DNA from 3 places in the Skermanella mucosa genome. Region 1 is predicted to be linked to each of the others. Evidence: predicted binding sites of a transcription regulator. Region 1 holds the regulator's gene; each other region holds the start of a gene.
The links. The regulator PhoB, encoded in region 1, activates phosphate uptake and scavenging genes when phosphate is short. The targets are predictions, from matches to a motif close to TNTCATAAAACTGTCA.
Positions count from the first base shown of each region.

Region 1 (3,501 bases):
CCGAACCCGTTCCCCAAGTCGATCTACGACAACATCGTCTATGGTCCGCGCATCCACGGCCTTGCCAGCCGGCGGGAGGAGATGGACGAGATCGTCGCCAAGAGCCTGCAGCGCGCAGGATTGTGGAACGAGGTGAAGGACCGCCTGAAGGAGCCGGGCACCGGCCTGTCCGGCGGCCAGCAGCAGCGCCTCTGCATCGCCCGCGCCATCGCGGTCAGCCCCGAGGTGATCCTGATGGACGAGCCATGCTCGGCCCTCGACCCGATCGCGACCGCCCATGTGGAGGAGCTGATCGACGAGCTGCGGGAGAACTACACCATCGTGATCGTCACCCACAACATGCAGCAGGCGGCCCGCGTGTCCCAGCGCACCGCCTTCTTCCACCTGGGCGACATGGTGGAGGTGGGCGACACCGAGGAGATCTTCACCAATCCCCGCGACGAGCGGACCCAGGGCTACATCACCGGCCGCTACGGCTGAGCCGGCCCCGCCGGCTTGATCGGCGGGACGTCATTCGGGATAATCGGGCAATTCAGGGAAGCGGCGCATGAGCAACGAGCACATCGTCAAGTCGTTCGCGCAGGAACTGCAGCGGCTGGCGAATCTGATCACGCAGATGGGCGGCGTCGCCGAGGCCCAGGTGGAGGCGGCCGTTCAGGCCGTCGTCCGCCGCGACACGACCATCGCGGCCCAGGTGATGCAGTCCGACCTCCGGGTCGACGGCTACGAGCGGGACGTCGACGCGGAGACGCTCCGCCTGCTGGCCCTGCGCCAGCCCATGGCGTCCGACCTGCGCGAGATCGTGTCGGCGCTGAAGATCGCGGCCGACCTGGAGCGGATCGGCGACTACGCCGCCAACATCGCCAAGCGGTCGATCGCCCTGGCCCAGGTGCCGGCGGTCCGTCCGGCCGCCGCGATCCCCCGCATGGGCCGGCTGGTCCAGGAGATCATGAAGGATGTGCTCGACGCCTTCATCGAGCGCGACGTGGAGAAGGCGGTGGCGGCGCGCCGCCGCGACGAGGAGCTGGACGACCTCTATACCAGCCTGTTCCGCGAGGTCCTGACCTACATGATGGAAGACCCGCGCAACATCACGCCCTGCACGCACCTTCTGTTCATTGCCAAGAACCTGGAACGGATCGGCGACCACGCGACCAACATCGCCGAGACGATCCATTTCCTGGTGATCGGGCACCCGCTGACGACGGAACGCCCCAAGGGTGACGAAAGCAGCTATGCTGTCGTCACCCCCGAGCCGGAAACGCAGGACTAGTTTGGAACAAGGCATCCCATGAATTCGGCGCTGAAACCCCTCGTCCTCATCGTCGAGGACGAGGCGGACCTCGTTACGCTCCTCAAGTACAATCTCGACAAGGAGGGCTTCCGCACCCTTTCCGCGGGAGATGGCGAGGAGGCGCTGCTGCTCGCCGCCGAGCAGACGCCCAACATCGTCCTGCTGGACTGGATGCTGCCGCTGATGTCGGGGCTCGAGGTGTGCCGCCAGATGCGGCGCAACCCCAAGACCCGCGACATCCCGATCATCATGCTGACGGCCCGCGGCGAGGAGGCGGACAAGGTCCGCGGCCTCAACTCCGGGGCCGACGACTATATCGCCAAGCCCTTCTCCCCCACCGAGCTGGTCGCCCGGATGCGCGCCGTGCTCCGCCGCGCCAGCCCCGGCTTGGCGGAGGAGATGCTGCGGTTCAACGACGTGGTGATGGATCTGGCGGCCCACCGGGTGCGCCGCCAGGGCCGCGACATCCATCTGGGGCCGACCGAGTTCCGCCTGCTGCGCCACTTCATGCAGCATCCCGGCCGGGTCTTCTCGCGCGAGCAATTGCTCGACCTGGTCTGGGGCCACGACGTCTATGTGGAGCCGCGCACCGTCGACGTGCATATCCGCCGGCTGCGCAAGGCGCTGAACGAGGAAAACGACAACGACCTGATCCGCACCGTCCGCTCGGCGGGCTACGCGCTCGACGTCAAGGGCGGCGCCGCCTGATCCCGGTCCTGGAGACGCCCCGGCTGGTCCTCCGGCCGCTGGAGCTTTCCGACGCCGGCGCGGTCCAGGACGTGTTCCCCCGGTGGGAGATCGTGCGGTTCCTCGCCGACCATGTGCCATGGCCCTATCCGGCCGACGGCGCCCTCTCCCATATCCGGGACGCAGCACTTCCCGCCATGGCGCGGGGCGCCGAATGGCACTGGTCGATCCGCCCCCGCGCGGAGCCCGACCGGCTGATCGGCATCGTCAGCCTGATGGACAAGCTCGACGATAATCGCGGCCTGTGGCTCGATCCCGCCTGGCAGGGGCGGGGCCTGATGACCGAAGCCAGCGCCGCCGTCATGCATTTCTGGTTCGAAACCCTCGGCCGCCCCGTCCTCCGGGTCCAGAAGGCCGAGGTGAACCTGCGGTCCTGCCGGCTGTCGGAACGCGACGGCATGCGGCTGGTCGGCATCCACGAAAGGGGCTTCGTCTCGGGCCGCTTCCCCGCCGGGATCTGGGAAATAACCCGGGAAGAGTGGCGCCGCCGGTAATCGGCCGGCGGATTCAGACGAACAGCATGTTGCCGTCGCCGGGAGCCCCGTTCAGCAGCGTGACGACGCCGCCGGTCACCACCGGCACGTCGTCGCGCAGGGCGGACGCGTCCAGGCCGATCGCCTTCAGCGCCATCTCGCAGACCATCACGGTCACGCCCAGGGCGACGCAGGCCTCCAGCAGTTCCTCGAACTCGGCGAGGCCGCTGCGGCCGAAATGGGCGTTGCGCTCCTCCGGCGACGAGCCGTCGTCGGCAGGGTCCAGCCCGCGCCAGCCATCCCCGGCCTTCAACGCCAGGACCGCCCGGCCGGTGAAGAACAGGGTGGCCTTGCGGTTGGTCGCCGCCGCGGCGCTCGCCATCACCAGCGCGTAGTGGACCCGGTCGAACCCGCCGGAGAACACCACCAGCGACAGCGTCGAAGCCCCGCTCATGGCAGGGCTCCGTCATGCCCGGACGGATGCGCGGACAGGTCCGTGATGGTCGGATGCCGTCCGCACAGCGGGCATTCCGGATCGGGCTGGACCCGGACCTTGTGGAAGCTGGTGTGGAGCGCGTCGTACATCAGCAACTGTCCGGACAGGCTGTCCCCGATGCCGAGCAGCTCCTTCAGGACCTCGATCGCCTGGATCGAGCCGACGGCGCCGGCCAGCGCCCCCAGCACGCCGCCTTCGGCGCAGCTCGGCACCAGCCCGCGCGGCGGCGGTTCGCGGAAGATGCAGCGATAGCAGGGATTGGGACCGCCCAGATAGGACTTGAAGGTGGAGATCTGCCCATCGAACCGGAGCATGGCCGCCGAAACCAGCGTCCGGCCGCCCAGATGGCAGGCGTCCGCCAGCAGGTAGCGGGCGGCGAAATTGTCGGTGCCGTCCGCCACCACGTCGTAGTCGGCGATCAGCCCCATGGCGTTGGCCGCGGTCAGCCGCTCCCGGTGGACATCGAGCCGCACGTCCGGGTTGATGGCCTC
Region 1 is NZ_CP086106.1:6,392,313-6,395,813, forward strand. It holds gene pstB (phosphate ABC transporter ATP-binding protein PstB) at 1-480, shown strand, start outside; gene phoU (phosphate signaling complex protein PhoU) at 548-1,273, shown strand; gene phoB (phosphate regulon transcriptional regulator PhoB) at 1,292-2,002, shown strand; gene JL100_RS29715 (GNAT family N-acetyltransferase) at 2,074-2,535, shown strand; gene JL100_RS29720 (DsrE family protein) at 2,549-2,968, opposite strand; gene JL100_RS29725 (HesA/MoeB/ThiF family protein) at 2,965-3,501, opposite strand, start outside.

Region 2 (3,501 bases), 2.2 Mb from region 1:
GGATTGCGGCAGGCCGTCATCGACGCGGTTGACGCGCTCCAGGACGCCAACGTGGCGCTGCTGTCCGCCCTGGTGGGGGAACCCTCCACGCTCGGCAACGAACAGGGCGCCCAGGCCGTGATGGAATCGGCGTTCGCCGATCTGGGACTGGAGGTGGACCGCTTCGCCATCGACGAGGACGCGATCCGCGCCCTGCCCGGCTACTCCCCCTCGGTCATGTCCTATGACGGGCGGGAGAATGTGGTGGGCATCCACCGGCCGCGCGGGGCGACGGGGCGCTCGCTCATCCTGAACGGCCATATCGACGTGGTTCCCGAAGGACCGGGAGAGCTCTGGAGCAACCCGCCCTATGAGCCCGTGGTGCGCGACGGGCGGCTGTTCGGCCGTGGCTCCGGCGACATGAAGGCCGGGATCGCCGCCTACACCACCGCCTTCCGGGCGCTCCGCGAGCTGGGGTTCGCCCCGGCGGCGCCGGTCTATCTCCAGTCCGTGGTGGAGGAGGAATGCACCGGCAACGGCGCGCTGGCCTGCCTCCACCGCGGCTACCGCGCCGACGCCGCGGTCATCCCCGAGCCCTTCGACCACACCCTCATGACGGCGCAGCTGGGCGTGATGTGGGTGCGCCTGACCGTCACCGGCAAGCCGGCGCATGTGCTGGACACCTCGGCCGGGAGCAACGCCATCGAGAGCGCCTTCGCCCTGATGGACCGTCTGCGCCGGCTGGAGGAGCGCTGGAACGAGCCGGGACATCGCCATCCCGCATACGCCGACCACCGCCATCCCGTGAACTTCAACCTGGGCAGGATCGAGGGCGGCGAATGGACGTCCTCGGTTCCGTCGCGCTGCACGATCGACGTCCGGATCGGCTTCTATCCCGGCATGACCACGGCCGAGGTGCGCGACGCCGTCCTGGGAACCGTGCGCGAGGCGGAAAGGGAGCTGGGCGGGCTGCGGGTCGAGGTGGAGTGGCGGGGCTTCCAGGCCGAGGGCTGCGTGATCGACCGACAGCACCCGATGATGCGCATGCTGGCCGACAGCCACCGGACGGTGCTCGGCGGCGAACCGGCCGACCTGGCCGCGACCTGCACCACCGATGCCCGCTTCTTCAATCTCTACGGAAACACGCCGGCCACCTGCTACGGCCCCGAGGCCGCCGGCATCCACGGCATCGATGAGTCCGTGTCGCTCGACAGCCTGCGGGACGTGACGCGGGTCCTCGCCCTGTTCATGGCGGGCTGGTGCGGCCTGGAGAGGGCCGGCTGAGGATAACGAGCCGGCTCGGCAGTTCGACATTCGACCGGACCCGCACTACCTCGTCGAAGGTGCCGCCTTCCACGAGGTGGCTGCGGTATCCGGACCCATGAACCTTGGCCAACGCCTGGTGCGGACAGTGGAATCGATGGTGCTCCAGTCCACGATCCGAGAGCCGACACAAGAACATTAACCTATTATTTTAATATTATTATATGTAAATTTTTAAGGCCGTTTGGATTAATCCAATAATCGAGCCAAGCCGATTATCATCGACTTGTAATATTACTGAAATCGCTTTCTGAAAATGTCCGCCCAGCCAATCGCGGCTCCGTGTCATCACGCAGGTTGCCGCACTTATTATACAGGCGTAGGGAGGGCTTACTTGATGTCCAGCACGATCAGCACCGACGAGACCTTCCGTCTCCAGATACTTCATGCCTCTGACCTGGAAGGTGGCATCGACGCGATCCAGCGGGCACCCAATTTCGCCGCCATCGAGCAGGCCCTGGAGGCGGAGGAGGAAAACTCCATCACCCTGTCGGCCGGCGACAACTATATTCCCGGCCCCTTCTTCAACGCCTCCGCCGATCCCGACCTGGGTCCCGCCTTCGCGGATGCCTACAACTTCCTGTACGGATTGCCGGCCGATGCCGACGATGTGAGCTTCGAAGAATTGGCTCCGGCGCAGGGCCGCATCGACATCTCGGTGATGAACCTGGTCGGGTTCGACGCCTCGGCCTTCGGCAACCACGAGTTCGACCTCGGGCTGGACGCCATCTCCTCGATCATCGGCGTGGCCGCCGGGGCGCCGGACGCCGGCGAACCGCCGCTGTCCGGGATCGACTGGATGGGCGCCCAGTTCCCCTACCTGTCGTCGAACCTGGAATTCACCGGCTCCGGACTCGAATCCCTCTACACGGACGAGATCCGAACCGCCGACAGCTTCCGCACCGACCTGGACGCCGCGGCGGCCGGTACCGCCGATCCGGCCAAGATCGCGAACAGCGCCATCATCGAGGAGAACGGCGAGCCGATCGGCGTGATCGGCCTGACCACGCCGCGCCTCGCAGAGATCTCCTCCCCCGGCACGGTCGGGGTCGAGGGCTCGGACGAGGACCTCTCCACCCTGGCGGAGATCGTCAATGCCGAGGCGGCCCGGCTGGCCGACCAGGGCGTCACCAAGGTCGTCCTGGTCAGCCATCTCCAGCAGCTCGCCCTTGAACAGGGTCTGGCACCGCTGTTGAACGGCGTGGACGTGATCATCGCCGGCGGGTCCGACACGATCCTGGCCGACGACACCGACACGCTCCGACCCGGCGACGAGGCTGCCGGCCCCTACCCGGTCACCGCGACCGGAGCGGACGGCAACCCGATCGCCATCGTCTCGACCGACGGCGAATACAGCTATGTCGGCCGGCTGGTGGTCGAGTTCGACGCCGAGGGCGTGCTGATTCCGGACGGCATCGATCCGGAGGAGAGCGGCCCGATCGCCACCACGGACGAGCAGGTCGCGGCGCTCTACGACGGCGCCGACCCATTCGCCGAGGGCACCGCGGCCGGCGAGGTCAGCGACCTGGTGGGAGAAGTCCAGGGTATCGTGGACGCCCAGGACGGCAACGTCTTCGGCCTCAGCTCGGTATTCCTGGAGGGCCGCCGGATCAATGTCCGGACGGAGGAGACCAACCTGGGCAACCTGTCGTCCGACGCCAACATCGCGGCGGCGCGGGAGATCGACCCGGACGTCCAGGTCTCGATCAAGAACGGCGGCGGCATCCGCGCGCCGATCGGCACGGTGGCGGATGACGGCACCCTGCTGCCGACCCAGGCCAACCCGGAAGCCGGCAAGGAGGCGGGCGAGGTCTCCGAGCTGGACATCTCCAACGCGCTGCGCTTCAACAACAGCCTGACCACGCTGACCGTGACGGCCGAACAGCTCAAGGCCGCCCTGGAGCACGGCGTCGCCGCCGTAGGCCCCGGCGCCACTCCCGGCCAGTTCGCCCAGGTCGGCGGCGTCGCCTTCAGCTATGACCCGGACCTGCCGGCCGGCGAGCGGGTGCGCACGGCCGTGCTGCTGGACGACCAGGGCGAACCGGCCCGGACCGTCGTCGCCGACGGCGAGGTCGCCCCGGACGCGCCGGACGCCATCCGGCTGGTGACCCTGAGCTTCCTGGCGGACGGCGGCGACGGCTATCCGTTCCCCGAGTTCATCGAGGCCGATCCGGAGTTCGCCAACCGCGTCGATCTGGC
Region 2 is NZ_CP086106.1:2,232,981-2,236,481, reverse strand. It holds gene JL100_RS10055 (M20 family metallopeptidase) at 1-1,263, shown strand, start outside; gene JL100_RS10050 (choice-of-anchor I family protein) at 1,640-3,501, shown strand, end outside.
Region 2: a site for PhoB is predicted at 1,530-1,545, ahead of JL100_RS10050 (choice-of-anchor I family protein). Genes of this name have one in related genera too.

Region 3 (3,501 bases), 1.3 Mb from region 1:
CGTGTCCGAAACCGCGCCGTCCTTCATGGGCACGTTCAGGTCGGCCCGGACCAGGACGGTCTTGCCGTCGAACTGGTAGTCATCAAGGGTTTTGAAGCCGCTCATCGGTTCCGTCCCATTCCTCGTGAATTCAGCGCCAAGTGGATCGCCAAAGATGTCGCAGGGTGTCTTCGTGGCATTTTCATGATGCCGGTCGCAGCGATGGGAACCAACCACAACCGGCCCGGCAAATCAATGTCCCGCCGCCGCACCGGGCGGCGACTATGACAGGCTACCCGTATCGAAATCGACGGCCCCCGCCTCCCCGGCCCGGCCGGGCCCCGCTCGACTTGGCTTGCCTTCTCTTGCCTTGGCGCCGCGGCAAACCGGCATACCTCTGATATGATCGCCAACGTTGACGGAGCTTCGACCATGATCGGACCGGCAGGACGCGCGGCCTATGCCCTCAGCCAGACCGCCCGCATCTCGTGGTTCTTCGGGCAGTACCTCCTGGCGGCCAAGCTTGACGGCCGGGCCGTTCCCAAGGACCGGGTACCGGCCGGGCTGAAGACGCCGGACCGGGCGACCATCCTTGCGGACCTGCGGGCGCTGATGCGCCGCGACTTCGCCAACATCGACGCGGGCTATTACCGCATGCCCCACGACATGGTGGAGCCGCCGCGCAAAGTGCTGCGCGACGCGGTCCGCTTCTTCCAGGACCTGCCGGAGGTACGGCGGCGGCGGCGCGGCCGGATCGCCACCGAGGTCTTCGAGGAGCGGCGGGCGGAGGGCGCGAAGCTGCCGCGCTATTATATGCAGAACTTCCACTACCAGACCGACGGCTATCTCAGCGACCACTCGGCGGAACTGTACGACCATCAGGTGGAGGTACTGTTCGGCGGCGGCGCGGACGCGATGCGCCGGCAGGCGCTGGTGCCGCTCCACCACCATTTCCGGGAGCGCCGGGTCTCCGAGTGCAGGCTTCTGGACGTGGCCTGCGGCACGGGGCGCTTCCTGACCTTCGTGAAGGACAATTACCCCCGGCTGGACGTCACGGCCCTGGACCTGAGCCCGAACTACCTTCGCCAGGCCCGGCGACTGCTCAGCCCCTGGTCCCGCACCCGGTTCGTCCAGGCCGCGGCGGAAGGCATACCCGCCCCGGACGGGACCTTCGACGCGGTCACCTGCATCTACCTGTTCCACGAACTGCCCCGCAAGGTGCGGGCCGCCGCCGCGGCCGAGATGGCGCGGGTGCTGAAGCGGGACGGCATCCTGGTGTTCGTCGAAACCCTTCAGAAGGGCGACCGGCCGGATTACGACGGCCTGCTGGACCTGTTCCCGCTGGCCTTCTACGAACCTTACTACGACGACTACATCCGGCAGGACATCGGCGCGCTGTTCTCCGAAGCCGGCCTTGAAGTCGTCGAAACCACGCTGGCGTTCATGTCCAAGGTGGTGGTATTGCGCAAGCGGTGATAGCATCGGCGGCGGTACGGCGACACCAGCACTCCGCCGCCGTCGTCTTGCCGGCGAAAGCATGTTTATTACATTTTTATGACAGTAATATTACATATTGTTTGTATATCGGCTGTCTCCTATAAAGTTTTCCAATGTTTTCAGTTTCATGACAAACCTCAGGGGCTGACATTGGCCCCGGGTTGAGAGATACGAAAGAATGGCAAGCCAGGAGATCGAGCTGAAGCTGCGGGTCGAACCGCAGCATCTGCCCCGCTTCCGCAATTCCCCGGCCTTGGCCGGATCGGCGGGCCGTCCGGCCGCCAAGAACCTCGAAAGCGTCTATTACGACACCGAAGACCTGAGGTTGCGCAGCCGCGACGTGACGCTGCGGGTACGCAAGCAGGGACGCAGCTTCGTCCAGACCATCAAGGCCGCCAACCAGCATGCCGGCGGCGTATTCAGCCGGGGCGAGTGGGAATGCGCGGTGCCGACCGCCGAACCCGATCTCGCCGCCGTGACGGACGAGGAGCCGTTGCGCCTTCTGGGTACGGTCACCCAGGCCGACCTGCTGCCGGTCTTCGCCAGCCACGTCAAGCGGCAGGTCCGGATGCTGAACGCCGTCGCGGGCCACGGCTCCGAAACCGTGATCGAGGTCGCCATCGACCAGGGCGAGATCCGGACGTCCGGCGGGGAGGTCATGCCGTTGGCGGAACTGGAGCTGGAGCTGAAAGGCGGCGACCCCCAGGCCCTGTTCGACCTGGCGCTGGAACTGTCGGGCGTGGCGCCGCTGCGGATCGAGACCCGCACCAAGGCGGAGCGCGGCTACGCCCTGGCCGCGGGGGAGACCGAGTCGGCGGTCAAGGCGCAGAAGCTGCTGCTGACGCCGGAGCATACCGCCGAGCAGGCGCTGGCCTCGATCATGCGCAACTGCCTGAGCCACATGGTGCTGAACGAGGCGTCGGCGCTCAAGGGCGCGGACCCCGAGGGCGTCCACCAGATGCGGGTGGCGCTGCGCCGCCTGCGCTCCGCCCTGGGGCTGTTCCGCAAGCTGGTGCCGCCGGGCCAGTACGACTGGCTGGCCGGCGAGGTGAAGTGGCTGGCCGGCGAACTCGGCAACGCGCGGGACTGGGACGTCTTCCTGGCGGACCTGCTGGCCCCGGTCGAAGGCGCGCTGGACGAGGAAGCCGCCCGGGGCGGCCCGCTGACCGCGCTCCGCGAGGCGGCCCTGGCCAGCAGGGAACGGGCCTACGGGCGGGCGCGCGAGGCCATCCTGTCGCCCCGCTACACCACCCTGCTGCTCAAGCTGGGAAGCTGGCTGGAGGCGCGCTCCTGGCGCCAGCAGCCGCTGTCGGAGGAGGCGGCCCGCTTGTTCGCCCCGGTCACCGATCTGGCCGACGGGCTGCTCGCCAAGCGGCACAAGCAGGCGCGCCGGCGCGGCGCCGGCTTCGCCCACCTGCGGGCCGAGCAGCGGCACGAGCTTCGCATCTCCCTGAAGAAGCTGCGCTACGCCGCGGAGTTCTTCCGTTCGCTCTACGGCGACAAGGCCACGGCGAAGTATCTGCGCCGGCTCGCCGCCCTGCAGGACGACCTCGGCCACCTTAACGACGTCGCCACCGCCGAAACCCTGATGGGCCGGCTGGCCAACGAACAGACGGGCGGCTCCGGCCTGTGGCGCATCGGCGGCGGCATGGTGATCGGCTGGCATGCGCGCGGAGTGGCGCAGATCGAGCCGCGGCTGGTCCAGGACTGGGAGAATTTCGCCTCGGCCAGGCCTTTCTGGTCGAAGCCGTCGAACGGCTAGGATAGGATCGCCGCCACCATGCTCACAGTCCTCGTCGCCAACATCAAGGGCGGTTGCGGCAAGACCACGATCGCGACCCATCTGGCCGCCGCCTTCGCGACGGCCGGGCAGAATACCCTGCTGGCCGACGTGGACCGCCAGAAATCCAGCCTGGGCTGGGTCGACCGCCGTCCGGCCGACGCGGCCCCCCTGACCGGGCTGGACTGGAGCAAGGACTTGGCGACTCCGCCCAAGGGTCCGGGCCGTCTGGTCATCGACGCGCC
Region 3 is NZ_CP086106.1:5,070,324-5,073,824, forward strand. It holds gene JL100_RS23580 (phosphoglycerate kinase) at 1-105, opposite strand, end outside; gene JL100_RS23585 (class I SAM-dependent methyltransferase) at 412-1,455, shown strand; gene JL100_RS23590 (CYTH and CHAD domain-containing protein) at 1,655-3,238, shown strand; gene JL100_RS23595 (ParA family protein) at 3,257-3,501, shown strand, end outside.
Region 3: a site for PhoB is predicted at 1,524-1,539, ahead of JL100_RS23590 (CYTH and CHAD domain-containing protein). Genes of this name have one in related genera too.